4 regions of the Melaminivora jejuensis genome follow, and region 3 is predicted to be linked to each of the others. Evidence: predicted binding sites of a transcription regulator. Region 3 holds the regulator's gene; each other region holds the start of a gene.
What was found. Region 3 encodes FNR, which switches genes on or off when oxygen is low (the NO sensors DNR and NnrR bind a similar motif). Its sites were predicted from a motif close to TTGATNNNNATCAA; they were not measured.

Region 1 (7,039 bases), 430 kb from region 3:
AGGCGTACGCCCGAGTCCTGCCCGGCTGCCATATCGGCCTGCAGCGCTGCCTGCAACTGCTGAAAGCTGCTGCCCAGCGACAGGCAGATGGTCTCGCAATACGTGTAGAAGAAATCCACGATGGTGGCGCCGCCCCGGGACTGCTGCGGGGCGCCGGCTTGCTCCGGCACACCGGCCAGCAGCGCCGGCAGGGCTGTCTGCCGTCCGGCGCCGTCCTGCGCCTGTACGGCAGGCATGGGCACCGGGCGCAAGGCGACTTCCAGCCGGCGCGCGCCCTCGTCCGTCCAGACCTGGAAGTCGTGCGTCAGCCAGCCGGCAGCGGCCCAGCCGGCCAGCAGCATGACAAGGCTGAGGAGGGCAGTGCGCAACACTACTGTTTCAAAGCCTCCAGCTCAGCCTGGCCCTCGAAGGGTGTCTTGCGCTCGCTGCCGGCGCGCTCCTTGGCGAACAGCTCATCGCTCAGCGCCTCGGCCTGGTTGGCCCAGCTGCTGCGGATGTAGCTGGCCACGCCGGCCAGCTCGGCATCGCTCAGCTGGGCGAAGGCTGGCATGGAGCCCTGGTACTTGTTGCCGGCCACGGTGATCTCGCCGTTGATGCCGTGCAGCAGGATGTTGGCCAGCACGCGGGCGTCGCCGGTGACCCATTCCGAGCCATCGAGCGGCGGGAACACCCCCGGCAGACCCTTGCCCGTGGCCTGGTGGCAGGCCGCGCACTGGGCGGCAAAGATGGCCTTGCCATCGACGGCGGCGCCAGCGGCCGGGGCCGCCGGGCCGGCCAGGTCGGCCACGGTGCGCTGGTCGCCCAGGCGCGAGTGCGTCAGCGGCTCGGACAGGAAGATGTAGAGCACGCCGAAGACCACCAGCGCCAGGGTCACGCCCACGGCCAGCAGCGGGATGGGGCGGATGCTTTCCTCGGGATCGGCGTGCTCGCGCTGCTGCGCCTTCCAGTCAGGTGACGGTTGTTGCATGGCGGGCCTCCTCAGGATGCCGCCGCCGGTGCGGCGGCAGGGGCGGGTGCAGGAGCAGAAGCAGGAGCGGGGGCAGCGGCGCCGGCGGCATCCTTGGGCTCGGGCGGCAGCACCGGGTAGCTGCGGTTGAGCGACTGCAGGTACTTGACCAGATCCAGCGCCTCGGGCGTGGCTACGACCACCTTGCCCGCCGGCGTGTAGCCCGGCGGCAGTTTCAGCACCTCGTCGCCCGCCTCGGCCTTGTTCTTGATGTCGAACAGATAGGGGTAGGACGGCATGATGGAGCCGGGCACGTAGGCGCGCGGCTGGTACAGGTGGCCCAGGTGCCAGTCGCGGCTGGGCTGGCGCACGCCGATGTTCATCAGATCCGGCCCGGTGCGCATACTGCCCAGCAGGTGCGGACGGTCGTAGCTGTAGTCGGCGGGCACGGTGGCACGGCCCCAGCCGCGTTCGGCATCAGGCCCGAAGCTCTTGTCGCGCGGCTGTTGCGTATGGCAATAGACGCAGCCGTTGGCGATGTAGCTGGCGCGCCCGCGCAGCTCGGCGCTGGTGTAGGGCTTCAGACCCTCGGGCGGCTTGACATCGCGCACCTGGATGTAGGGCAGCACCACCAGGGCGGCGGTGGCCAGGCCGAGCGTCACCATGGCGCCGGCGGCGAGTTTGACTTCATTCTCCATGAGCCAGCTCCAGTTTCTGTGCGCGCTTGGCTGCAAACAGCGCCGCACCCGTGCGCTCGGGGCCGAAGCGCAGCGCCATGGCCAGGAAGTGGCCGACAAAGATGACCTGGCTGGCCACCATCAGCGCGCCGCCCAGGCTGCGCGACTTGAGCCACGGCATGGTCACGGCCACCGAGTCCATGAAGGGGCGGGCCGCATCCAGCATGTACACGCCCTGCAGCCAGCCGCCATACGACAGGCCGATGAAATAGATCAGGATGCCGATGGCCGCCAGCCAGAACTGCAGCGTGATCAGGCGCGGATACGGCCACTCCCAGTGCAGCACGCGCGGCATCATGAAATAGATGGCGCCAAACAGCACCATGGTCACGAAGCCATAGGCGCCCAGGTGGGCGTGGGCCACGGTGAAATGCGTGAAGTGCGTGATCTGGTTGATCGAGCGCAGCGCCTCGAACGAGCCCTGCACCGACGACAGCATGTACATCAGCCCGCCGAACATCATGAAGCGCAGCGTCGGCGAGTGGCGCGCCAGGTGCGTGCGGCCCCACATGGTGCCGGCCATATTGATGGAGAACGCCGCCACCGGCACGATCATCATCATGCTCTGCACGATGGACAGCGTGATCAGCCAGCCCGGCACCGGCCCGCCCACCAGGTGGTGGCCGCCGACCTGGGCATAAAAAAACGCCAGCGTCCAAAAGCCCAGGATGGACAGGTTGTACGAGCGCACCGGCCGGGCAATGATCTTGGGCAGGAAGTAGTAGATGGCGCCCACGCTCACCGGCGTGAACCACAGGCCCAGCACGTTGTGGCCGTACCACCAGTTCATGGTCGCCTGCTGCACGCCGTAATGCACGCCCGGCAGCTTGGCCACCAGGAACAAGAGCGTGATCCACAGCAGGGCTGCGACGTGGTACCAGACGGTGACGTACAGCGACTCGACCTTGCGGTTGACCAGCGTGTAGAGCACCGGGCCGATGATGCAGACCATGCCGGCGACGATGAACAGGCCGATCTGCCAGGGCATCTCCAGGTACTCCATGCCATCCGTCCAGCCCGCGCCGATGGCGCCGATGCCGCTGGCAATGGCGATGTTGATCAGCGCGCCGCCCAGCATGACCCACATGGCGCCCATCAGCGGCGTGCGCAGCAGGCGCGGCAGCAGCCAGATGATGACGCCCAGCGAGGCGTTGGTGATCCAGCCATAGAGCACGGCTGTGAGGTGGACGGTGCGAATGCGGCCAAACGTCATCCAGGCCTCGCTGACCAGCCAGTCGGGCATGTGCAGCTTCAGCGATGCCGTCAGGCCCGCCACCGAACCCAGCACCAGCCACATGCAGGCAAAGGCGATGAACATGAAGACCGGGAAGGCGCTGGAGCGGTCGGCCTCCTGGCGCTGCTCCAGCTCATGCGCGTCGGGCAGGTGCATGGGCGCGTCGCCCTTTTCGGCGGCGGCCGCCTGCAGCTCGGCGCGCTCGCCCGGCTGCAGCGCCGGGTCGTCCACCTTGCCAATCTCTCCGTTGGCGAAGATGACCGAGGCAGCCCTCGGGTTTTCCATCAGCAGGCCCTTGCGCATCGACCAGATGAACACGAACAGTCCAATGATCGACAGCAGGAAGGCGCCCAGCAGGCTCATGACGGCACTGTCCATGGCCGGTTTCCTCTCTGGTTCTCGAATGGCGCGTGCCGGGCGCCGAAACTTGATGCAACGCAAGGGAGCAAAAGCTCACCCGTGCTACGCATGGCCAGGTGATTGTAAAGTTCAAGTTACATGAATCTTTGTAGGGGCAGGGCTACAACCCTGCTTGCCGAGCAGTCAAGCTCAGGCGCGCAGCGGCAGGGTGATGCGCACGTGGTACAGGCCCTTGTGCGCGCTGGCGCGGAAGTCGCACTCGATGTCGTGCAGCAGGCGCAGGCGCTCGCGCACATTGGCCTGGGCGATGCCGTGGCCGGCAGGTGCCGGGGTGCCTGCAGCGCGCCGGGGCAGGGTGTTGGTGATGCCTATCCGTACCTGGCTGCCGCGCAGCGCGGTGCTGATGCGCAGCTTGGCCAGGCCCTGCTCGTCGGGCTCGACCCCGTGCCGGACGGCGTTTTCCACCAGCGGCTGCAGCAGCAGCGGTGGCACCAGGGCGTTGCCGGCGCGCGCATCGAGCTGCCACTGCACGCGCATCCGCTCGCCAAAGCGCACCTGCTCGATGGCCAGGTACTTGCGCGCCAGCTCCACCTCCTCGTCCAGCGTCACCGCCTCGCCCTGCTCGACCAGGGCCTGGCGGAACAGATCGCTCAGGTCTTCCAGCAGCGCCTCGGCGCGCGCCGGTTCGTCCCGCACCAGGGCGATGGCGCTGTTGAGGGTGTTGAACAGGAAGTGCGGTCGGATGCGCGCCTGCAGCTCGGTCAGGCGCGCCGTGGTGGCCGCCGGCAGCCGGGCGCGCGCGCGCAGCGCCAGCACGGCCACCAGCAGCGTGGCGATCAGCGCGCCGCTGGCGGTGCTGGCCAGCCAGGGTGCGGCGCCGTCCAGCACGGGCGCCAGCAGCGCGCACGCGCCCAGGCCGGCCAGCGCGCCCAGCAGGGCGCCGGCGGCGTACTGCAGCGGCTCGGCCAGCCGCGCCAGGACAGGCCGGGCAGCGCAGGCAGCCAGCAGCCAGGCCAGCGTGGCCGGCAGCGCGCCGCCGGTCAGCAGGGCCAGCTGCGCCAGCCAGCCCTCGAAGCTGTCGGTGCCGAACATGGCCGCCACGCCCAGCAGCAGCTGCACCAGCAATACCGCGCGCAGCACCACGCCGACCTGGCAGGCATCGAAGACCGGCGCCCGGCCCGCCGCCGGCGCGCCCCGGGCGGCGGCGGGCGGGCGGGTCGATAAAATTTGCCGCTTTTGCATTTGCGCTCCCGCATCTGTCCTGCCACCGTGGCGCCCGCTCTGGCGCAGCCGCATCTTCACCGGATTATTGCCCTCCATGTCCTCTGCCGCCGTTCCGCCTACCCAGCCTGCCCAGTCCTCCCAGCCCTCCCAGGATCAGCTCGCCACCAAGGCGCAGGCCTGGTCGGCGCTGTTTTCCGAGCCTATGAGCGATCTGGTCAAGCGCTACACCTCCAGCGTCTTCTTCGACAAGCGCCTGTGGCAGGCCGATATTGCCGGCAGCCTGGCGCACGCCGGGATGCTGGCCGCGCAGGGCATCATCAGCGCCGAGGATCATGCGGCCATCGAGCGCGGCATGGCGCAGGTCGCCCGCGAGATCGAGGCCGGCGAGTTCGACTGGCAGCTCGACCTGGAGGACGTACACCTGAACATCGAGGCGCGCCTGACGCAGCTCGTGGGCGACGCCGGCAAGCGCTTGCACACCGGCCGCAGCAGGAACGACCAGGTGGCCACCGACGTGCGCCTGTGGCTGCGCGGCGAGATCGACCTGATCGCCGGCCTGCTGGCGGATGTGCAGCGCGCGCTGGTCGAAGTCGCCGAGCACAACGTCGATGCCATCCTGCCCGGCTTCACTCACCTGCAGGTCGCCCAGCCGGTGAGCTTTGCCCACCACCTGCTGGCCTATGTGGAAATGTTCGCGCGCGATGCCGAACGCATGAACGACGTGCGCCGGCGCGTCAACGTGCTGCCGCTGGGCAGTGCGGCGCTGGCCGGCACCACCTATGCGCTGGATCGCGAGCGCGTGGCCAAGGCCCTGGGCATGGACGGCGTGTGCCAGAACTCGCTGGACGCCGTGAGCGACCGCGACTTCGCCATCGAGTTCGCCGCCGCCGCCAGCCTGGTCATGGTTCACATCAGCCGCCTGTCCGAGGAGCTGATCGTCTGGATGAGCCAGAACTTTGCCTTTATCCGCATCGCCGACCGCTTCACCACCGGCTCCAGCATCATGCCGCAGAAGAAAAATCCGGATGTGCCGGAGCTGGCGCGCGGCAAGACGGGCCGCGTGGTCGGCCACCTGATGGGCCTGATCACCCTGATGAAGGGCCAGCCGCTGGCCTATAACAAGGACAACCAGGAAGACAAGGAGCCGCTGTTCGACACCGTCGATACGCTCAAGGACACGCTGCGCATCTTTGCCGAGATGATCGGCGGCCAGCCCGATCCGGCCACAGGCGCCAAGAGCGGCGGCATCCAGGTCAACCGCGAGAACATGCGCGCCGCCGCCCTCAAGGGCTATGCCACGGCCACCGACCTGGCCGACTACCTGGTGAAAAAGGGCCTGCCGTTTCGCGACGCGCACGAGACCGTGGCGCACGCCGTCAAGGCCGCACTGGCGCAGGGCGTCGATCTGGCGCAGCTCAGCCTGGCGCAGCTGCAGGGCTTCCACCCGGCCATCGAAGGCGATATTTTCGAGGCCCTGAGCCTGGAAGGCTCGCTGAACGCGCGCAACACCCTGGGCGGCACGGCGCCGGCCCAGGTGCGTGCGCAACTGCAACGCCATCAGGCACGCCTGAAGGCTTGAAAGCTTTTATCGACTATCAAAAACAATAGCTGTCAGTGCTTGCCTGGTAAGGGTTTGCGGCTGATTTCACTGTTATTTTGATGCTTTTTGCCCGGTTTCCAACCCTGATCCTGCGAGCACTGCCATGACCCTGACCCGACGCCGACTGCTGGCCCACACCCTGGCGGCCAGCGCCCTGCCTGCCGCCCTTGCCGCCCAGGCCGAGGGCGCGGCCAGCGCCAAGACCTTGCGCATCCTGGTGGGTTTCCCGCCCGGCGGCGGCACCGACGCCATCGGGCGGCTGCTGGCCGAGAAGCTGCGCGAGCAGCTCGGCATGACCGTGGTCGTGGAAAACCGCCCCGGCGCCGGCGGCCAGATCGCCGCGCTGGCGCTCAAGAGCGCGCCCGCCGACGGCAGCGTGCTGTTTCTGACGCACGACCACACCATTTCCATCCTGCCGCAGGTGGTCAGGAACGCCGGTTTCGAGCCGGCGCGCGACTTCGTTGCCGCTGGCGGCTTTGCCACCTTCGTCAACGGCCTGGCGGTCTCGCCCGGCACGCCGGCCAAGACCTTCCCGGAGTTCGTCGATTGGGTCAAGCGCAAGCAGGGCGGCAAGAGCGCCATCGGCATCCCGGCGCCGGCCTCGACGCCCGAGTTCCTGGTCAAGCTGCTGGGCCAGCGCTACGGCCTGGATCTGGTGTCGGCGCCGTACCGGGGCAGCGCGCCCATGATCGGCGACATGCTGGGCAACCAGATTCCTGCCGGCATCGCCTCGGTACAGGATTTCATCGAGAACCACCGCGCCGGCAAGCTGCGGATGCTGGCCGTGCTGGGCGGCAAGCGCCAGGATGCGCTGCCCGACGTGCCCACTTTCGATGAGCTGGGCCTCAAGGGTTTCGAGGACACGCCCTACTACGGCTTCTATGCCCCGGCGGGCACGCCCGAGGCGCAATTGACGCGCTTTTCCCAGGCGCTGGCGC
Region 2 (7,039 bases), 1.4 Mb from region 3:
GCTGTTGCGTGGCGACTGGCTGGCCGCCGCGCTGGCCGACCGGGCGGCGGCGCGGCGGCTGCTGCGCCAGATGCGCGAGAGCGCTGGCGCCGGCCAGGAGAGTGCTGCGCCGGCCTGGGATCTGTCGGGTGTGCAACGCCTGGATCACATCGGCGCGCAGCTGCTGTGGGATCACTGGGGCCAGCGCTGGCCCGGGCAGATCGAACTGGCCGATGCCCAGCGCGCCATGATCGAGCGCGTGGCGCAATACACCACCGAGCGCCCGCCGCGCCAGCGCACCACCCTGGGCGGGGCGCTGTATGCGCTGGGCGGGCAGGTCGTCCATGCGCTGGATCACCTCAAGCACCTGGTCGAGCTGATCGGCCAGCTGCACCTGGACGTGCTGCGCCTGCTGCGCGCGCCCCTGCGCGGGCCGTGGCGCGACATCTCCGGCCACCTGTACCGCATGGGCGCGGCGGCGCTGCCCATCACCGCGCTGGTGGGCTTTCTGATCGGCGTGGTGCTGGCCTATCTGATGAGCCTGCAGCTGCGCCAGTTCGGCGCCGAGGCCTTCATCGTCAACATCCTGGGCATCTCGCTGATCCGCGAGCTGGGGCCGATGCTGGGCGCCATTTTGGTGGCCGGGCGCTCGGGCTCGGCCATCACGGCGCAGATCGGCGTGATGCGCGTGACCGAGGAGCTGGACGCCATGCGCGTCATGGGCATCCCGCACGGCTTTCGCCTGGTCATGCCGCGCGCGCTGGCGCTGGGCCTGGCCATGCCGCTGATCGCGCTGTGGACGACGCTGGCCGCCCTGGGCGGGGGCATGTTGGCCGCCGACCTGACCATGGACATCTCGCCGGCCTACTTCGCCCAGTCCCTGCCGGCGGCGGTGCAGGTGTCCAACCTGTGGCTGGCCATGGGCAAATCGGTGGTCTTTGGCGTGTTCATCGCGCTGATCGGCTGCCACTGGGGCCTGCGTGTGCAGCCCAACACGCAAAGCCTGGGCCAGGGCACGACGGCCTCGGTGGTCAGCGCCATCACCATGGTCATCATCGTGGACGCACTGTTTGCCGTGGCGTTCAAGAACGTGGGCTTCTGACGGTATGGGAAAAGCCAGCGACTCCACCGCCCCGGCAGCTGCTGCGCCACCGGGTGCCGCGCCCGCCGTCGAGATTCGCGGCCTGGCCACGGTGTTCGGCAAGGGCCGCGACGCCTTCACCGTCCACGACAAGCTGGATCTGACGGTGCGCCGGGGCGAGATCCTGTCGCTGGTCGGCGGCTCAGGCACCGGCAAGACGGTGCTGCTGCGCCACATCCTCGGGCTGACGGTGCCCACGCGCGGCAGCGTCAGCGTGCTGGGCCGCCCGGCCACCAAGCTTGGCGGCGAGGGTGCCAGCAGCCGCGTCGGCATGTTGTTCCAGCACGGCGCGCTGTTTTCCGCCTTCAGCGTGCTGGACAACATCGCCTTCGCCCTGCGCGAGCTGGGCACGCTGCCGGAGGGGGTCATCACCGATGCCGCGCTGGTCAAGCTGCGCCTGGTCGGCCTCAAGGCCGAGCACGCCACGCGGATGCCGGCTGACCTGTCGGGCGGCATGATCAAGCGCGTGGCGCTGGCGCGGGCGCTGATCATGGATCCGCCGCTGCTGCTGCTCGACGAGCCGACCGCTGGGCTGGATCCGAACAGCTCCGACGAGTTCTGCCAGTTGCTGCTGGAGCTGCACGCCGCGCTGGGCCTCACGGTCATCATGGTCACGCACGACCTGGATACCCTGTACGCCCTGTCCACGCGCGTGGCCGTGCTGGCCGAGCGGCGCGTGATCGCCCTGGGCACGCCCGACGAGGTCACGCGCTTCAAGCACCCCTTCATCGACCATTTTTTCCTGGGCGAGCGCGGTCGGCGCGCCCGGGCGAGCGAGACCAGCTGATGGAAAACCGATCCCACGCCCTGGCTGCCGGGGCCTTTGTCCTCCTCGTCGCCGCCCTGCTGGCCGGCCTGGCCCTGTGGCTGACGCGCGACCAGACGGCCTACCAGCTCTACGAGCTGTCCAGCAAGGACAGCGTGAGCGGCCTGCAGCCGCAGGCGGCGGTGCGCTACAAGGGCGTGGCCGTGGGCAAGGTCACGCACATCGGGTTCGATCCGCAGGTCAGCGGCAACGTGCTGATCCGCATCGCCGTGAACATGGACGCGCCCATCAGCCCGACCACCTTCGCCACCCTGGGCTACCAGGGCGTGACCGGGCTGGCGCATGTGCTGCTGGACGATGCCCGCCACCCCCTGAGCCAGCCCGCGCCCGGCGCCAGCGGCCTGCCGCGCCTGCCGCTGCAAAGCTCGCCGCTGAGCCAGCTGGCCGAGCAAGGCCCGGCCATCCTGGGCCAGGTGCAGGAAGTGGCCAAGCGCCTCAACCAGGTGCTGGGCGACGAAAACCAGCAGCGCTTTGCCACCGCTCTGGAGCAATTGGGCAGCGCTGCCGGCAACGTCAGCCAACTGGCCCGGCGGCTGGAGCGCACGGTGGACACCCGGCTCGACCCGGCGCTGGCCGCCGTGCCGCAGGTGGCGCAGGACGCGCGCCAGACGCTGGCCGCGCTGCGCCAGGCCGGCGAGAGTGCCGGGCGCACGGCGGATGACATCGGCGCCACCGTGCGCACTCTGAGCGCCGAGGGCGGGCCGGTCGATGCCATCGCCAGCAGCTCCAAGTCGCTGGCCGAGGCGGCTGACCGCTTTGGCCGCGTCACCCTGCCGCGCCTGAACCACGCCGCCGACGAAACCGCCCGCGCCGCACGCCGCCTGGGGCGCACTGCCTCGGGCATCAGCGACAACCCGCAGGCGCTGCTCTACGGCCCGGGGCGCGCTGCCGCCGGCCCGGGCGAGCCGGGCTTCGTCGCGCCGCCAGTCCAGCCGTGAAGGCGCCTGCATACCGCCCGGGAGATCCCATGGATACTATGAAAAATATAGCTGTTAACGCTTGTCTGACAAGGGTTTCAGGGCTTTTTCGTTTGATTTTTCTGGCTGTGGCCAGTGTGGCACTGGCTGCCTGCTCGGTGCTGCCCAAGCCGCCCGAGCGCGCCGACGTCTATGACTTCGGCCCGGGCAGCGCGACTGCTGCAGCCGCGCCGGCCCAGGCCCAGGCCCTGCCGCCGCTGGCGCTGGCCGACGTGGAGGCTACCGGCCTGCCCGAGGCCAGCTCGGCGCTGCTGTACCGCCTGGCCTATGCCAATGCCCAGCAGCTGCAGCCCTACACCCAGGCGCGCTGGAGCCAGCCGCCGGCCATCCTGGTGCAGCAGGCGCTGCGCGAGCAGCTCGGCCAGGGCCGCGCCGTGCTCTCGGGCGACGACGGCCTGGCCATGCTGGCCGACCGTGCCCGGATGCCCACGGTGCTGCGCGTGCAGCTCGAAGAGTTCAGCCAGGTCTTCGAGTCGCCCCAGCGCAGCCACGGCCTGCTGCGCCTGCGCGCGCTGCTGGCCGACAACAGCGCGCGCGGCGAGGTGCTGGTCGCCCAGCGCCTGTTCGTGGTGCAGCGCCCGGCCAGCACGCCCGATGCCGCCGGCGGCGCCCGCGCCCTGGCCGAGGCCGCCGCGCAGGCCGCGCAGGAGCTGGCCGACTGGGTGCAGCGCTCGGGCCGCTGAAGGAGCGCGCCCCTGGGCTGCCTGGACGTCCAGCGTCTGGCGCACGACGCACACGCACGCCCTGACCAGCCGCGCCGCCTACACGCGGCGCTGGCACTGCGCTGACGCTGCGCCGCTGTCCGAGCCGACGCACCGGCTGCCGGGTGATTTCTACAGTGCTTTCCATCGCTTGCAGCCACCCTGGCACGAAGCGATCGACACCAGACATTTCACCCACCGAAGGAGAGCAGCCATGAATGAAGACCGCATCAAGGGCAACTGGACGCAGTTCAAGGGCAAGGTCAAGGAGCAGTGGGGCAAGCTGACCGACGACGACATGGACGTGATCGCCGGCAAGCGCGACCAGATGCTGGGCAAGCTGCAGGAGCGCCACGGCCTGGCCAAGGAAGCCGCCGAAGACCAGCTCAACCACTGGGAGCGTGCCAATCCCGACTTCCGCTGGGATTGAGGCCGCCTCTGCCCGCACCACCCACTGTCCGGAGCACAACACCATGAAACATTTGCGCAACCTGATGGCCCTGGCCATCGCCGGCCTGCTGGCCACTTCCGGCATAGCCATGACCAAGGACGAGCACAAGGCCGCCGAGGAACGCATCGAAGCCGACTACAAGGCCGCCAAGGCCCAGTGCGATGCCCTGTCGGGCAACGCCAAGGACGTGTGCGAAAAAGAGGCCAAGGGCAACGAGAAGGTCGCCAAGGCCGAACTGCAGGCCCAGTACCAGCCCAGCGACAAGCACACTTACAAGGTACACGAGGCACGCGCCGATGCCGACTACGAAGTCGCCAAGGAAAAGTGCGATGACCTGTCGGGCAATGCCAAGGATGTCTGCAAAAAGGACGCCAAGGCAGCGCACGTGGCTGCCAAGGAAAAGGCCAAGGTCTCGCTGGCCGAGTCCAAGCCCGCGCCCAGCAATGCCAACCTGGCCAAGCAGGCCAACGTGGCCGAGGCCCGCAAGGACGCTGCACAGGAAATGCGCGAGGCCAACTACAAGGCTGCCAAGGAGCGCTGCGATAGCCTGAGCGGCGACGCCAAGGACAAGTGCGTGGCCGACGCCAAGCGCGAATACGCGCAATGACCCGTCCCCGGCTACTGCCGCAAAGCCCCGCCCGCCCAGGCGGGGCTTTTTTCCTGGCGCTTTGCCATGAGGCTTGGTGTTGACCTGAGTCAATGCCACTTCCTGCCACGCCCGTAGGCTCGCGCGCCTTCAAGGTTTGAACGGAGAAAGCACGACATGGCGACACTGCAATGGAGCGAAGAGCTGGCACTGGACTTGCCCCGCATGGATGAGACGCACCAGGAATTCGTCCAGTTGCTGCAGGCCGTGCAGGCGGCGGATGACGCCGGCCTGCCTGCCGCCTGGCAGGCGCTGGTCGAGCACACGGCAGAGCACTTCGCCCAGGAAGACCGCTGGATGCAGGCCACGCAGTTCGCCGCCGGCAACTGCCACAGCCTGCAGCACCAGGCCGTGCTGAACATCATGCGCGAGGGCGGCGCGCAGGGCGATCTGCGCGTGCTGCGCACCATGGCCGAGGAGCTGACGGTGTGGTTCCCGCAGCACACCGACAGCATGGACGCGGCCCTGGCGGCGCACCTGCGGCGCGTCGGCTTCGACCCGGCCACTGGCGTGGTGCATCAGCCGGCCGCGCTGCCCGCCGAACCCATCCACGGCTGCGGCGGCGCCTGCTCCTCGGGCGAAGCCGAAGCCGAACGCGAGGCCGAAGCCGCCCCGGCCTGAGCGCCGCGCCGGCCACAATGCCCTTTTTTGTCTGCCCTGCATGGCAAGGAGGTGCATCAATGGGTCAGTGGATCGACATCGTGGCCGAGGGCGGCTTTTGCGTGCCGGCCTGGCAAGTCAGCCCCGAAGGCACGCCGCGCGGCGCGGTGGTGCTGCTGCAGGAGATTTTCGGGGTCAACAGCCACATCCGCGACGTGGCTGGCCGGCTGGCGGCGCAGGGCTGGCTGGCGCTGGCGCCGTCCACCTTCGCCCGCGTGGAAAAGGGTGTCGAGCTGGGCTATGGCGAGGCCGACATGCAGCGCGGCAAGCAGCTCAAGGCCGCCGTGGAGGCCCTGCCCGCGCCCGGCGTGCTGGCCGACATCCAGGCGGCCATCGACCACGCCGCCCGCGACAGCGGCGCGCGCGTGGCGGTCATGGGTTTTTGCTACGGCGGCCTGCTGGCCTGGCGCGCCGCCTGCGAGTTGCAGGGCCTGTCAGCCGCCGTGCCCTACTACGGCGGCGGCATGACCACCCGCGCCGAGCTGGCGCGCACGCCGCGCGTGCCGGTGCTGGCGCACTTTGGCCGGCGCGACCACTTCATCCCGCTCAAGGGCGTGCAGGAGTTCGCCGCCGCGCACCCGCAGGTCGAGGTGCAGCTGTACGACGCCGACCACGGTTTCCACTGCGACCAACGCGCCAGCTACGACGCGCCGGCAGCGCAGCTGGCCTGGGCGCGAACGGTGGAGTTTCTGGGGCGGCATTTGCAAGCCAAATAAGGCGTCAGCCCTTGTCTGGAAAGCGCTGGCAGCTACTTTTAATGTAGCAATTAGGAGCGTCTTGGTGGCTCAATGCGCCCCTGCCGCCGCATCCGCCGCCCCGCCGGCCTGCACTCGCGGCGCGTGCGCCAGCCAGACCAGCGGGATCAGCACCATGAACAGCACGGCGGACAGGTAGAAGATGTCGTTGGCCGCCAGCATGAAGGCCTGCTGCGTGGTCATGCGCTCCATCTGCGCCAGCGCCTGGGCGTCGCTCATGCCGGCGGCGCGCAGCACCGCCAGGGCCTGCTCGAAGCCGGGGCTGGAGGGCCGCAGGTTCTCCACCAGTTGCGCATGGTGCAGCGTGGCGCGGCGCTCCCACAGTGTGGTGGTGACCGAGGTGCCGATGGCGCCCGCCGTGATGCGCATGAAGTTGGACAGGCCCGAGGCCGCCGGGATGCGCGCCGGCTCGATCTCCGACAGCGTAAGCGTCACCAGCGGGATGAAGAAGAACGCCATCGAGATGCCCTGGATGATGGTCGGCACCATGATGGTGGCGAAGTCCGCCTGAGTATTGAAGCGCGAGCGCATCCACAGCACGATGGCAAACACCACGAAGGCAAAGGTGGCGTAGCGGCGCGGATCGACCCGGCCAATGCTCTTGCCGACCATGGGCGACAAAATCATGGCCAGCAGGCCCACCGGCGCCATGATCTGCCCGGCCTGCGTGGCCGTGTAGCCCATGTGCTGCTGCAGCCACAGCGGCAGCAGCACCACGTTGCCGAAGAACAGGCCATAGCCGACCGAAGTCGCCAGCGAGCCGGCCCAGAAGTTGCGATTGCGAAACAGCGTCAGATCGACCACCGGGTGCGCCTCGTCGCGCTCCCAGATCAGGAAGGCGGCCAGGCCCACCACGGCCACCAGGGCGCTGGCCACGACCAGCGGCGAGGCGAACCAGTCGTG
Region 3 (7,039 bases):
CTATGTCTATGCGGCCACCAAATCCAAGGTCGAGGAGAGCGGGCCAGAGTCCTGCCTGCTGGGTGTGCCCAGCGCCGCTGGCGTGCAGGCCGAGTTCGATGCTGCCCGGGCTGTGGCTGCCGGGGTCGAGTTTGCCCGCGAATGGGCCAATCGCCCGGCCAACCATGCCACGCCGACTCTGCTGGGTGAAGCGGCCAAGTCGCTGTCCAAGGACAAGGCCATCCGCTGCACGGTGCGCGGCCCCGAGGAGGTCGCCAAGCTGGGCATGGGAGCCTTCATGGCCGTGGCCCAGGGCTCGGTCGAGCCGCTGCGCTTCATCGAGCTGCAATACCAGGGCGCAGCCAAGGGTCAGGCACCGGTGGTGCTGGTGGGCAAGGGCATCACCTTCGACACCGGCGGCATCTCGCTCAAGCCGGCGCCCGAGATGGACGAGATGAAGTTCGACATGGGCGGCGCGGCCAGCGTGCTGGGGGTGTTTCGCGCACTGGCCGAGCTCAAGCCGGCCATCAATGTGATCGGCCTGATCCCGGCCTGCGAAAACATGCCCGATGGCCGGGCGCTCAAGCCCGGCGATGTGGTCACCAGCATGAGCGGCCAGACTATCGAAGTGCTCAACACCGATGCCGAAGGCCGCCTGGTGCTGTGCGATGCCCTGACCTATGCCGCACGATTCAAGCCCGTTGCCATCGTGGACATCGCCACCCTGACGGGAGCTTGCGTGATTGCCCTGGGCGGCCTGCGCAGCGGCCTGTTCAGTACCAGCGACGAGCTGGCTGCGCAATTGCTGGGTGCTGGCGATGCAGCGCTCGACCCCTGCTGGCGTATGCCGCTGGACGATGAGTATGGCGAGGGGCTCAAGAGTAATTTTGCCGATGTCGCCAATGTGGGCGGGCGGCCTGCCGGAGCGGTGACGGCGGCCAAATTCCTGCAGCGCTTCGTCGGCAATACGCCCTGGGCACATCTGGACATTGCCGGTACGGCCTGGAAGAGCGGCACAGCCAAGGGCGCCACCGGGCGTCCGGTCGGGTTGCTGCTGCGCTGGCTGGCAGAGCGCGCTGCCGGGTCTGCGGACTCTGGCCAGCAGACAGCAGCCGCACGCCGCCGCGCTGCCAAGGGCTGAAGGGCGCGCCCGCGTCGGGCCAGATCCGCATGACGGACATCGTGTTTCATTTCAACGTGCCAGACCGGCTGGCCTATGCCAGCCGACTGGCCCATCAGGCGTTCAGACGCGAGGTGAAGCTCACCATCACAGCCAGCGAAGGGGAGCTGGCCGAACTCGATGACCGATTGTGGAGCCTGGCGCCGTCGGACTTCGTGGCCCATTGCCGTGCTCCACAGGCGCACGCGGCACTGCTGGCGGCATCGCGGATCATTCTGTGTGCCGATCCGCGTCTTGGCTTGCCAGAGGGCGTTCTGCTCAATCTGGGAGCGCAATTGCCGACCGGTTTCGAGCAGTTTCAGCGGGTTGTCGAGGTAGTGAGCCTGGAGGAGGGCGATCGCGTCCAGGCGCGTCTTCGCTGGAAGCAGTATGCCGATGCTGGACATGCGATCTCCCGCCATGATGCGGCAGCGGGGATGGGCCGACGATGACGACTCCCGGACACATTCCTGCGCATTTCATTCCGACCTTGACCGAGGTGGTGCCGGAAGCTGCCCCAGCTCCTCCGACGCCAGCCGACGCTGCGCCTCCCGCTGTGGTGCCGACTCCTGTCGGCAGATCGCCCTTGCCCGAGGATTTCGAGGAATATGTGGTGCATCGTGTCATGCAACGCATCGATCTGGCCCTTGAAGAGCGCCTGCGCGAGGCCATCGCCCGGGTGACCCTGGAGCAGACGCGCTCGCTGGTGCCACGTCTGCGCGAAGAAGTCGAAACCGTGGTGCGTCAGTCGGTCTATGAAGCCGTAGCACAGGAATTGGCTGGAGAACGCCACAAGCCGTGAATCGATGGCAGGGAATATCCCTGTGTGGTATCGATATGAATTTCGTGTGTTCCCTAGTGTTGGCTGGGTTGAATTGCGCTATGTTCCAGCGCGTTGTGACCACACAATATTTCCAGCGCACTCTTTGGAGACATATATGCAATTGAAGTTGAAACTGACCGTGGCCGCTGCCATCGCAGCCGCTGCCGCTGTGACTTCCGCCCAGGAGGTGGTGAAGATCGGTCACGTTGCCCCTCTGTCGGGGCCGCAGGCGCACTACGGCAAGGACAACGAAAACGGCGCCCGCATGGCCGTGGAGGAACTCAATGCCCAAGGCTTCACCATTGGCGGCAAGAAGGTGAAGTTCGAACTGCTGGCCGAAGACGACGCAGCCGATCCCAAGCAAGGTACTGCTGCCGCGCAAAAGCTGTGCGACGCCAAGGCAGCCGGTGTTGTGGGCCACTTGAACTCGGGCACGACCATCCCTGCAGCCAAGGTCTACAACGACTGCGGCATCCCGCACGTTACTGGCGCTGCCACCAACCCCAACTTGTCCAAGCCGGGCTACAAGACCACGTTCCGCATCATTGCCAATGACAACGCATTGGGCGCGGGTCTGGCGGCCTATGCTTCCGAGACGCTCAAGCTCAAGACAGTGGCCGTCGTCGATGACCGCACGGCCTATGGCCAGGGCCTGGCCAGCGTGTTCAAGAAGGTGGCTGCAGAAAAGGGCATCAAGGTCGTGGATGAGCAGTTCACCACCGACAAGGCCACCGACTTCATGGCCATCCTGACAGCCATCAAGTCCAAGAATCCCGATGCCATCTTCTACGGTGGCATGGATCCGCAGGCTGGCCCCATGCTGCGTCAGATGGAGCAGTTGGGCATGAGCAATGTCAAATTCTTTGGCGGTGATGGACTGTGTACGACCGAGATCGCCAAATTGACGGCTGGCGCCAAGACCCTGAGCAATATGGTGTGTGCCGAGGGGGGGCTTCTCTGGCCAAGATGCCTGGCGGCATGGCGTGGAAAGCCAAATACGACGCCAAATATCCCAATCAATACCAGATCTACAGCCCTTATACCTATGACGCCACCATGCTTTTGGCTGATGCCATGAAGCGTGCCGGCTCCTGGGATCCCAAGGTCTATATCCCCGAACTGCTCAAGTCGAACTACAAGGGCGTGACGGCCAATATCGCCTTTGAATCCAATGGAGAGATGAAGAACCCGGCCATCACTCTCTACCACTATCCGGATGGCAAGAAGACGCCTATGAACTGATCTGCTGATCTGCTGATCTGCGGCCTTCGGCTTGCCCGTCGTGCAGGCCAGAGGCAGATCGCGGGCGCAAGGAAAAAGGCAATGTGCCGCAGCACATTGCCTTTTTCGTTTTCAAGCCCGGGTTGAGGAGCGCTTGCAGGGTCGTGTCAGTGACAGGCCTGTTGACTGTTCACGATGCGCCTGAGTGCTGCCGTGTCCACGATGCGGACATGGCGCTGCTTGACCTCGACGATGCCATCCTCGACGAATTTCGAGAAGGTGCGGCTGACGGTTTCCAGCTTCAGCCCGAGGTAGCTGCCGATTTCCTCGCGGGTCATGCGCAGGATCAATTCGGATTGGGAGAAACCGCGTGCGTGCAGACGCTGCACCAGGTTCAGCAGGAAGGCTGCCAAGCGCTCGTCGGCCCTCATGCTGCCCAGCAGCAGCATGACGCCATGCTCGCGCACGATTTCACGGCTCATGATCTTGTGGACATGCGTCTGCAGTGCCGTCACCTCGCGCGACAGCTCTTCGATGCGGTCAAAGGGCATGACGCAAACTTCCGCATCCTCCAGTGCCACGGCATCGCAGGTGTGATGATCGTTGACGATTCCGTCCAGACCGATGATCTCGCCGGCCATCTGAAAACCGGTGACCTGATCGCGCCCATCCTCCGTGGCCACGCAGGTCTTGAAAAATCCCGTGCGGATCGCAAACAGGGAGGTGAACGCCTCTCCGTTACGAAACAGGGTGCCGCCACGCTTGACCTTGCGACGCATGGCAACCACATCGTCGATGCGCTTGAGCTGGTGCTCTTCGAGACCGACCGGCATGCACAGTTCACGCAGGTTGCAGTTGGAGCAGGCCACCTTGATGGCCTGGAGCTGGGGCGGCGTGTTTTCCCTTTTCATGGCGTGAGCTTACCTCCGAACGTGCGCTGCCTCGTCATTGACCCCGGGCAGGATAAGTGTCGGAGCCCGGGATTGTCATTTTTCCGACATGGTGTGGGCTTGATCATAATCAAGACCATAGGGTACCCCTGGGGCACAGTGACAAATTACGCAAGGAATTCTCATCATGACTGTTGTCACCCCCGAGCTGCTGCGCCGCTTTGACGTCTCCGGCCCCCGCTACACCTCCTATCCGACGGCTGACCGGTTCGTCGAGGCGTTCGGCGAGGATGAGTACGTCATTGCGCTGCAGCAGCGCCGGGTCGGCTCGGTAGGCAAGGCTCTGCCGCTCTCCCTGTACGTACACATTCCGTTCTGCGAGTCGCTGTGCTACTACTGCGCGTGCAACAAGATCATCACACGCCATCCGGAGCGCGCCGACGTCTACCTGCGCTACCTCAGTCGCGAGATCGATCTGCACACCGCGCATTGCGGTGTCGGGCAGCAGATTAGCCAGTTGCACCTGGGTGGCGGCACGCCGACCTTCCTGTCCGACGATGGTCTGCGCGAATTAATGTCCATGATCAAGCGCAGCTTCACGCTGGTGCCTGGCGGGGAATACTCCATCGAGGTCGATCCGCGCACCGTGGACGAGCAGCGTCTGGCCCTGCTGGCTGAGTTGGGCTTTAACCGCCTGAGCTTCGGGGTGCAGGATTTCGATCCCGAAGTGCAAAAGGCCGTGCATCGCATCCAGCCGGCGGAAAAAGTGTTCGCGCTGGTGGAGAGTGCGCGTCGCCTGGGCTTCGAATCCATCAACGTGGACTTGATCTACGGCCTGCCCCGGCAGACGCCGGAGTCCTTTGAGCGCACACTCAGGCAGGTGGCGCAGTTGCGTCCCGACCGGATCGCCATGTATGCCTATGCCCATCTGCCAGAGCGCTTCAAGCCACAGCGCCGCATCGTGACGGCCGAGTTGCCCATGGCTTCGGCTAAGCTGACCATGCTGGCGCTGGGGCTGGATATCTTCAATGAGGTCGGCTATACCTATATAGGTATGGATCACTTTGCACTTCCCGAGGATGCGCTGGCTGTCGCCAAGCGGCAGGGGCGGCTGCATCGCAATTTCCAGGGCTACAGCACACAGCCCGATTGCGATCTCATTGCTCTGGGTGTCTCGGCCATTGGCCGGGTGGGCGCGACCTACAGCCAGAACGTCAAGACGCTGGATGAATATTACGATGCCATCAACCGGGGACATCTGCCCATCGCCCGGGGCTTGGCGCTCAGCCGTGATGATCTGGTACGCCGCGCGGCCATCATGGCGCTGATGTGCCAGGGCAAGCTGCTGTTCGAGCCGCTGGAGCAATCCTGGCTGATCGATTTCCGCAGCTACTTCGATTCCGAACTGCAGCAGCTGCAGGGTATGGCCGAGCAGGGCCTGGTGACCCTCAATGACGAGGGTGTCACGGTCACGCCGATGGGCTGGTACTTCGTGCGTGCCGTGGCCATGGTGTTCGACAGATACCTGCAAGCCAATCTGAACCGCGCCCGGTTTTCGCGAATCATCTGATCCATGTTCTGGGCGTTGGCATCCACGGTATTTTTCATGGGACTGGCCGGCGGCACGCATTGCCTGACGATGTGCGCCGCTCCCTGCGGAGCATTGACCGGAGCCGGGCAGCGAAAGGCCGGGCTGGCTCCCGGCGAGCAGGCAGTGCAATGGCAACCGCACGGTTCGGCAGCCTTGGCAGGTGTGGTGCTGCGCCGTACTGTCATCTTTCATGTAGGGCGCCTGATCGGCTACGGCATGGCTGGGGCGCTTGCTGCCTACGCCATGGACAGGCTGGCCTGGTTGAGTGGGCACAGCATGGCGCTACGCCCTCTATGGACACTGACCCATGTGGCCGTCATGGGTTGGGGCTTGGCCATGTTGGCTCAGGCACGCCAGCCGGCCTGGATCGAGGCAGCTGGAAGACGCCTGTGGCGTGTTACCCAGCCTGTGGTTGCGCGGCCTGGAGGTCTGCTGCTTGCCGGGATGGCCTGGGCCTTGCTGCCCTGCGGCCTGCTGTACACGGCCTTGATGACAGCAGCCTTGAGCGGCGGCCTGCTCGCCGGTGCGCTGTGCATGGTGCTGTTCGGCCTGGGAAGCGGGCTATGGCTGGTGGCTGGCCCGTGGGTCTGGCTGCGGCTGCGCTCCGGGCTGCCCGGAAATGCCCAGGAATGGGGCGCACGCCTGGCAGGGCTGGTGCTGTGCGTGCTGGGCGGCTGGGCGCTGTGGATGAACCTCGTCCACGGGCAGCCGGCTCCCTGGTGTGTTGTTTGAAATGGCTTGACTTCCTGCAGATAGTCAACGCTGGCCTGCGCACAAGCTCTGGCGTGGTGGCAAGCATGGTGATAATCAGGCGCGATCGATTTTTTGCTTGCATGGCCCAACCCTTTTCCTGCTCCTGTGAATTCTTCTATCCCGATCAAGGTTGACGAGCTGCGGATAGGCATGTTCATCCAGCTGCCCTTGGGCTGGCTGCAACATCCCTTCCCGACTGGCAGTTTCCGTATCACCTCGGTCGAGCAGATCGACCTTCTGCGTGAGCTGGGTTTGGTAACGCTGCATTACCTGCCGGCCAGAAGCTCCCTCCACGAGGAAGAGTTGCAGTCTTCGGGAGAGGTTGCCGATGGTGGCGACGCCCTTTCCTGTGGGCAGTCAAGTCTTGCCGAATCCGGCCAGGATGCTGCTGCTGGCAATGACGCGGCAGGTCTGCCCGCCTTTGAAGTCAAATACCAGCTGGCATCAGCAGCATACGAACAGGTGACGATCCAGGTGGTACGTCAACCGGCCCGGGCTCGACAGGCTGCCGAAGGCCTGGTCAACGCCTGCATCGACGAGCTGGCCGAGGCGGAGTGCCACGTCATCTGCCTACTGTCCGGCAGTCACGTCGAAGGTTCCGCGGCCCATGCAGTCAATGTCCT
Region 4 (7,039 bases), 580 kb from region 3:
CACCTTCAACGAGCGCCTGTCCGAGCAGTTCCAGCAGTTCTTCGCCCGCCAGGACACCTTCGGCCTGGGCGTGTGCAACGGCTGCCAGATGTTTGCCGAGCTGGCCGACATCATCCCCGGCGCGCAGGACTGGCCGCGCTTCACGACCAACCAGAGCCACCGCTTCGAGGCGCGGCTGTCGCAGGTCGAGGTGTTGCAGTCCCCCAGCATCTTCCTGCAGGGCATGGCCGGCACGCGCCTGCCCATCGTGGTCTCGCACGGCGAGGGCTATGCCAACTTCCGCTGGCGCGGCCACGCCGAGCGCGTGCTGCCGGCGCTGCGCTACGTCGATCACCAGGGCCAGCCGACCGAGCGCTACCCCTTCAACCCCAACGGCAGCGCCGGCGGCCTGACCGGGGTGACCACGGCGGACGGGCGCTTCACCGCCCTCATGCCGCACCCGGAGCGGGTGTTTCGCAACGTGCAGATGAGCTGGACCGACCTGGCCGCCACGGGCGGGCTGGATGCGTACAGCCCCTGGATGCGCATCTGGCGCAACGCGCGGCGCTGGGTGGGATGATGCGGCCTTTGGCTGCGGGCTACGGCGCCGATTTCTGACGCCTGGCCGGGTTCTGCAAAAAACATAGCTTCCAGCGCTCGTCCGACGGGCGCTGGAGGCTTTTTTTGTTCAAAATCGCCCACCTTTTTTCATTTGCGGAGTGCGCCCAATGGCCGGTGCCAGCCTTTTGACCTTGCTCGACGACATTGCCACGCTGCTCGACGACGTAGCCCTGATGTCCAAGCTGGCCGCGCGCAAGAGCGCCGCCATGGCCGACGACGTGTCTGTCATGACCAAAATGGCGGCGCAAAAGGCTGCCGGCGTGCTGGGCGACGACCTGGCGCTGAACGCCGAGCAGGTCAGCGGCGTGCGCGCCGAGCGCGAGTTGCCGGTGGTCTGGGCCGTGGCGCGCGGCTCGCTGGTCAACAAGGCCATCCTGGTGCCGGCAGCGCTGGCCATCAGCGCCCTGGCGCCCTGGGCCATCACGCCGCTGCTGATGCTGGGCGGCACCTACCTGAGCTTGGAGGGCGTGGAAAAGCTGGCGCACTGGAAGCAGGCCTCCCACGCCGACCCGCAGCAGGCCGCGCAGGCCGCCCTGGCCCGGCTGGGCGGCAAGGCGGCCACGGCGGCCGATATCGCGCAGCTGGAAAAATCCAAGGTGCGCGGCGCCATCCGCACCGACTTCATCCTGTCGGCGGAGATCATCGTCATCGCCCTGGGCACGGTGGCGCAGGCCCCCTTCATGCAGCAGCTGGCAGTGCTGTCGGCCATTGCCCTGTTCATGACGCTGGGCGTGTACGGGCTGGTGGCCGGCATCGTGAAAATGGACGACGTGGGCCTGTGGCTGATGGGCAAGGGCAGTGCGCTGGCGCGCCGCGTGGGCCAGGTGCTGGTGAGCGCCGCGCCCAGGCTGATGAAGGGCCTGACGGTGGCCGGCACGGCGGCCATGTTCCTGGTGGGCGGGGGCATCATCGTGCATGGCGTGCCGCCGCTGGCGCGCGCCATCGAGCACGCCGGCGCGCAGCTCGCCGGCTGGCCGCTGGGCGGCCTGTGGGAATTCCTGGCCACGCACCTGCTCGGGGCGCTGGTGGGGGTGGTGGCCGGTGCGCTGGCGCTGGCCGGCTGGACGCTGGTGCAGCGCCTGCGTGGCGCCAGGTGAACACCGCCGGATGGCAAGTGTATGCAGTGCAGCAAAGCTTGATCTGAGGCAAACCTGAGCAATTTGCTCGTGGGCCTAATGGTTTGCACGGGGGTCGTCCCCGTGTTCTCCAACAAGCCCCCGAACATGATGAAAAAGACCCTGCTCGCCCTGGCCGCCGTGTGTGCCATGACCTCGGGCGCTGCGTTTGCGCAGCAGTCCTCCGCCGAAGGCCCGCTGATGGTGCGCGTGCGCGCCGTCCACCTGAACAGCGCCAATGGCGGCAGCACCAACCCGAACCTGGATCTGTCGATCAACAACAAGTTCATCCCCGAGCTGGACGTGAGCTATTTCTTCACGCCCAACATCGCCGCCGAGCTGATCCTGACCTATCCGCAAAAGCAGGACATCCGCTCCGCCGGCGCCGACATCGGCAGCCTCAAGCATCTGCCGCCGACGCTGCTGGCGCAGTACCACTTCACCAACTTCGGCGGCTTCAAGCCCTATGTCGGCGCAGGCATCAACTACACGCGCTTTTCCAGCGTGAAGTTCAGCCCTGCCGTGGCGCACCTGCAGGCCGACGTGGGCCGCAACAGCTGGGGCGGCGCGCTGCAACTGGGCGTGGACATCCCGCTGTCCAAGAACATGTACCTGAACTTCGATGTCAAGAAGGTCTATATCAGCACCGACGTGAAGTCTGCCGGCGCCAAGATCGGCAAGTTCAAGGTCGATCCGGTGCTGGCCGGCGTCGGCCTGGGCTGGCGCTTCTGAGGCCTGCGTTGGCCTGAGGGCCACGCATGAGAACAAGAAGTCAGAGAGGGACAACAACAAGGTAAACGCCGCTTTCGTGGCGGCTCTTCATGGTGCAATTGTGGGCTGATGCTTTTGGGCATCAGCCTTTTTTTTTGCTCTGTAAAACATAGCTGTCAGCGCTTGCCTGGCAAGGGTTTGGGCCGGTTTTGACCATGATTTTGTGGCCCTGGACGGGTCTGCAGGGCAGCTTGCGCCCCTGTCCTACCGCGCCCGGGTGCATTGGCCGGCGCACGGGCAGTCCATTGGGGCGCAGTCTTGCCGGCCATGTCTGTCGCTGCCCTTGCCCCTGCCGCCCCGCTGTCCCACCCTGCCGCACAGGCGCTGATCTCCCGCGCGGGGAGGGCGGCAGTCGCGCCGGGCCGCTGGCGCCGGTGGCCGAACGTGCGCAGATCAGCGCGCAGTTGCTGCGCCCGCAGGCCGCCATTTCGCCCCGGTATTTCTATGACCAGCGCGGCTCCGAGCTGTTCGAGGCCATCACGCGCCTGCCCGAGTACTACCCCACGCGCACCGAGCGCGCCGTGCTGCTGCGCCATGCCCGCGCCATTGCCGACACTGTGGGCACGCCGGGCGTGGTCATCGAGCCGGGGGCTGGCAGTTGCGCCAAGGCGCTGGTGCTGTGCCGGCTGCTGCGCGCGCGCCAGTATGTGGGCGTGGATGTCAGCGCCGGCTACCTGCAGGATGCCGTGGCGCGGCTGCGCACGGCGCTGCCCGCCCTGGACGCGCGCGCCGTGGGCGGCGACATCACGGCAGGCATCCAGCTGCCGCCGGGCATCGCGGAGCGCCAGCGGCTGGTCTTCTATCCCGGCTCGTCCATCGGCAACTTCGACCCGCCGGCGGCGCTGGCGCTGCTGCGCCACATGCACGCGCTGGCCCGGGGCGACGCGGCGGGCGGTGCTGCCGGGGGCGGCCTCCTGATCGGCATCGACCTGCCCAAGGACAGGGCCGTGCTGCGCGCCGCCTACGACGACGCCGCCGGCGTGACCGCAGCCTTCAACCGCAATGCCCTGGCGCACGTGAACCGCCTGATCGGCAGCGATTTTGCGCCGCAGCAGTGGCGCCACGTGGCGCTGTTCAACGAGGCCGACTCGCGCATCGAGATGCACCTGGCCGCCTGCGGGCCGCAGAGTGTGCGCTGGCCCGGCGGCGGGCGCGACTTCGCCGGGGGCGAACGCATCCACACGGAAAACAGCTACAAATACCCGCTGCCGGTCTTTCTGGACATGCTGCAGCGCGCCGGCTTCCATCAGCCCCAGGCCTGGACGGACGAGCGCGGCTGGTACGCCCTGATCCACGCCCGGGCCTGACTGAGCCTGAGCCTGAGCCTCCGGGCGCACGGCCCGGCCATGACCGCGCCCATCCACGAACGAGCATCCAGCAAGCGAGGGAAACACCATGCGACTGTCGTCCGGCGATCTGCCCGTGTCCTCAGCGTCCACGCCCGCAGGCGGCAGCGCCGGCGAGCGCTTTGCCGCCGTGCGCGCCGCCACCGAGCGCCTGGCCGCGCCGCTGTCGCCCGAGGACTGCGCCGCTCAGTCCATGCTGGAGGCCAGCCCGGTCAAGTGGCACCTGGCGCACACCACCTGGTTCTTCGAGACCTTCATCCTGGAGCGCTTCGAGCCGCAGTTCGCGCCCTTCGATCCGGCCTTCCGGGTGCTGTTCAACTCCTACTACCAGGGCGTGGGCCGCCAGCACCCGCGCGCCCAGCGCGGCTTGCTGACGCGCCCCGACCTGGCCACGGTGCGCGCCTGGCGCGCCAACGTCGAGCAGCGCATGGAGCAGGTGCTGCAGCAGGGCAGCTGCGCCGACGCTGCCGACAGCGCCGGGCTGGCCACGCTGCTGGAGCTGGGCCTGCAGCACGAGCAGCAGCACCAGGAACTGATCGCCACCGACATCAAGCACCTGCTGTGGTGCAACCCGACCTGGCCGGCGTATCGGCAGGCGGCGGCGCAACAGCAGACGGTGCCGCAGGAGGTGCCGCCGCTGCGCTGGCAGCGCTTCGAGGCCGGCCTGGCACGCATCGGCCACGCCGGTGCCGGCTTTGCCTTCGACAACGAGCTGCCGCGCCACCAGGTCTGGCTGGACGCCTGGGAGCTGGCCAGCCGGCCCGTCAGCAATGCCGAATACCTGGCCTTCGTCGAGGCCGGCGGCTACCACGAGCCGGGCTGGTGGCTGGCCGAGGGCTGGGACTGGCTGCGCAGCCAGCAGATCGAGCACCCGCTGTACTGGCGCCGCGCCGCTCATCCGGGCCGCACCGCAGAGGCGACAGACCAGGGCTGGGAGGAATTCACCCTGGCCGGCGGCCAGCCCCTGGCGCCGGCGCAGCCGGTGGTGCATCTGTCGTACTTCGAGGCCGACGCCTACGCCCGCTGGGCCGGCGCGCGCCTGCCCACCGAGGCCGAGTGGGAGGTGGCTGCGCAGCGCAGCCTGCCAGGTGCCGGGGCCGGCCACGCGCAGGCCGGCCACTTTGCCGACTCCGGCGTGCTGCACCCGCTGCCGGCACCGCAGCCGCCAGCGCAGGCCGATGCGCTGCAGCAGCTGCTGGGCGATGTCTGGGAGTGGACCAGCTCCAGCTACGCGCCCTATCCGGGCTTTGCCCCGGCGCCCGGCGCGGTGGGCGAGTACAACGGCAAGTTCATGGTCAACCAGTACGTGCTGCGCGGCGGCTCATGCGCCACGCCAGCGGGCCATGTGCGCGCCAGCTACCGCAACTTCTTCCCGGCCACAGCGCGCTGGCAATTTGCCGGCCTGCGCCTGGCGCGCAGCAGCGCCGGGGTGGCGCAGCCGTGAAGGCGAGGTAAAAACCGGGTAAAGCCGGGCGCTCTCCCGCCTCTTGCAAGTTTGCAAAAAAGATAGCTGCCAGCGCTTGCCAGCATTGGACTAGAGCCAATTTTCATGCTGAAAATCAGTGCGGCGTGAGCGCCCGCCAGCCGGCGCCGGGGCTGCTAGGATGAACACTGCCCCGTCACTGTCTAGCTCCCTGCCGAGCTGTTTCGCATGGCCGTTTCCGCTGACTCCGCTGATTCTCCCGAGCATCCCGCCCCTGCTGCCTTCCCGGCAGCGCGCCGGCCTCGACGCTGGCGCGCCGTGCTGGTGGCGCTGGCGCTGATCGCCCTGCTGGCCGCCCTGTCGTGGTACCTGGTGCAGCGCGCGCGCGCGCCTGCCGGGCCGGGCGGCGCGCCGGGCAGCGGGGTGCCGGGCGTGGGCATGGTCTTTGGCGGCGCCATGCCGGCCAGCACCGTCGGCGCGGCGCGTGCGGTGCAGGGCGAGCTGCCCATCGTGATCGATGCGCTGGGCACGGTGACGCCCTCGGTCACCGCCGCGCTGGTGCCGCAGGTCTCGGGCGTGCTGACCGAAGTGCTGTTCGAGGAGGGCCAGAGCGTCAGGAAAGGCCAGGTGCTGGCGCGCATCGACCCGCGCCCCTTCGAGCAGGCGCTGGCGCAGGCCAAAAGCCAGAGCGCGCGCGACCAGGCGCAGCTGAGCGCGGCGCGCGTGACGCTGGCGCGCTACGAGGAGCTGTGGCGCCAGGACTCCATTGCCCGCCAGACGCTGGATACCCAGACCGCGCTGGTGCAGCAGCTCGAAGCGGCGCTGCAGGCCGACCGCGCCAGCGAGGGTACGGCCCGGCTGAACCTGGAGCACACCACACTGCGTGCGCCGGTGTCGGGCACCATTGGCCTGCGCGCGGTCGATGTCGGCAACCTGGTCAGCTCGGGGTTGAGCGGCGGCATCGCCACCATCACCCAGGTGCAGCCCATCGACGTGCTGTTTGCCGTGCCGCAGGATCGGGTGCCGGCGGTGCTGGCAGCGCAGCAAGCCGCCGCTGGCGGCCTGTCCGTGGTGGCGCTGGATCGCGCGCGCACGCAGACCCTGGCCGAAGGGCGTTTTCTGACGCTGGACAACCAGGTCACGGCCAGCACCGGCACGGTGCGCGCCAAGGCGCGCTTTGCCAATGGGGACGGGGCGCTGTTTCCGAATCAATTCGTCAACGCCCGGCTGCAATTGGGCGTGGAGCGCGGCGTGCTGGTGCCAGTCACGGCGCTGCGCAGCGGGCCGCAGGGCGACTACGTCTATGTCATCGACGACGAGCGCACGGCCCGCCTGCGCCCGGTCGTGCGCGGCATGGCCAGCGTGCGCGAGGTGCTGATCACTCAGGGCCTGGCCGCCGGCGAGCGCGTGGTCACCGAGGGCGGCGACCGCGTCAAGGATGGCGGCAAGGTGCAGTTGGCCGGCGAGGGCGGTGCGCCGGGCGGACGTGGCGGCGCGCGCACGCCTGGCGCCGGCGCTCCCGCTCCCGCGCCAGCGGCCCCTGCCGCCAGCGCCAGCGCCAGCCGCTGACCCCTGGGCCTGGCACGCATGAACGTCTCGCGCCTGTTCATTCAGCGCCCCGTGGCCACGGCCCTGGTCATGCTGGCCATCGTGCTGGCCGGCCTGGTGGGGCTGCGCTTTCTGCCGGTGGCGGCGCTGCCGCAGGTGGACTACCCGACCATCCAGGTGCAGACGCTCTACCCGGGCGCCAGCCCGGATGTCATGAGCCGCACCGTCACCGCGCC

Region 1: the regulator FNR is predicted to act here: its motif matches at 3,345-3,358, upstream of IDM45_RS08260 (cbb3-type cytochrome c oxidase subunit I).
Region 2: the regulator FNR is predicted to act here: its motif matches at 4,762-4,775, upstream of IDM45_RS12805 (hemerythrin domain-containing protein).
Region 4: the regulator FNR is predicted to act here: its motif matches at 1,736-1,749, upstream of IDM45_RS03675 (OmpW/AlkL family protein).

What each region holds. Positions count from the first base shown of each region.
Region 1 covers NZ_JACWIJ010000002.1:1,724,605-1,731,643, reverse strand. Annotated here, with positions in the region: gene IDM45_RS08275 (SCO family protein) at 1-371, opposite strand, end outside; gene IDM45_RS08270 (c-type cytochrome) at 371-967, opposite strand; gene IDM45_RS08265 (cbb3-type cytochrome c oxidase subunit II) at 979-1,644, opposite strand; gene IDM45_RS08260 (cbb3-type cytochrome c oxidase subunit I) at 1,634-3,295, opposite strand; gene IDM45_RS08255 (sensor histidine kinase) at 3,467-4,519, opposite strand; gene argH (argininosuccinate lyase) at 4,596-6,080, shown strand; gene IDM45_RS08245 (Bug family tripartite tricarboxylate transporter substrate binding protein) at 6,205-7,039, shown strand, end outside.
Region 2 covers NZ_JACWIJ010000002.1:2,711,935-2,718,973, reverse strand. Annotated here, with positions in the region: gene IDM45_RS12835 (MlaE family ABC transporter permease) at 1-1,081, shown strand, start outside; gene IDM45_RS12830 (ABC transporter ATP-binding protein) at 1,086-1,907, shown strand; gene IDM45_RS12825 (MlaD family protein) at 1,907-2,884, shown strand; gene IDM45_RS12820 (ABC-type transport auxiliary lipoprotein family protein) at 2,914-3,606, shown strand; gene IDM45_RS12815 (CsbD family protein) at 3,839-4,054, shown strand; gene IDM45_RS12810 (hypothetical protein) at 4,098-4,682, shown strand; gene IDM45_RS12805 (hemerythrin domain-containing protein) at 4,839-5,342, shown strand; gene IDM45_RS12800 (dienelactone hydrolase family protein) at 5,402-6,097, shown strand; gene IDM45_RS12795 (DHA2 family efflux MFS transporter permease subunit) at 6,167-7,039, opposite strand, start outside.
Region 3 covers NZ_JACWIJ010000002.1:1,294,926-1,301,964, reverse strand. Annotated here, with positions in the region: partial or broken gene IDM45_RS06275 (leucyl aminopeptidase) at 1-1,120, shown strand, start outside; gene IDM45_RS06270 (DNA polymerase III subunit chi) at 1,150-1,590, shown strand; gene IDM45_RS17570 (hypothetical protein) at 1,764-1,940, shown strand; partial or broken gene IDM45_RS06260 (branched-chain amino acid ABC transporter substrate-binding protein) at 2,077-3,203, shown strand; gene fnr (fumarate/nitrate reduction transcriptional regulator Fnr) at 3,350-4,093, opposite strand; gene hemN (oxygen-independent coproporphyrinogen III oxidase) at 4,260-5,642, shown strand; gene IDM45_RS06245 (sulfite exporter TauE/SafE family protein) at 5,646-6,395, shown strand; gene IDM45_RS06240 (HD-GYP domain-containing protein) at 6,522-7,039, shown strand, end outside.
Region 4 covers NZ_JACWIJ010000002.1:718,353-725,391, forward strand. Annotated here, with positions in the region: partial or broken gene purL (phosphoribosylformylglycinamidine synthase) at 1-559, shown strand, start outside; gene IDM45_RS03670 (DUF808 domain-containing protein) at 708-1,697, shown strand; gene IDM45_RS03675 (OmpW/AlkL family protein) at 1,827-2,447, shown strand; gene egtD (L-histidine N(alpha)-methyltransferase) at 2,852-3,793, shown strand; gene egtB (ergothioneine biosynthesis protein EgtB) at 3,882-5,276, shown strand; gene IDM45_RS03690 (efflux RND transporter periplasmic adaptor subunit) at 5,484-6,824, shown strand; gene IDM45_RS03695 (efflux RND transporter permease subunit) at 6,843-7,039, shown strand, end outside.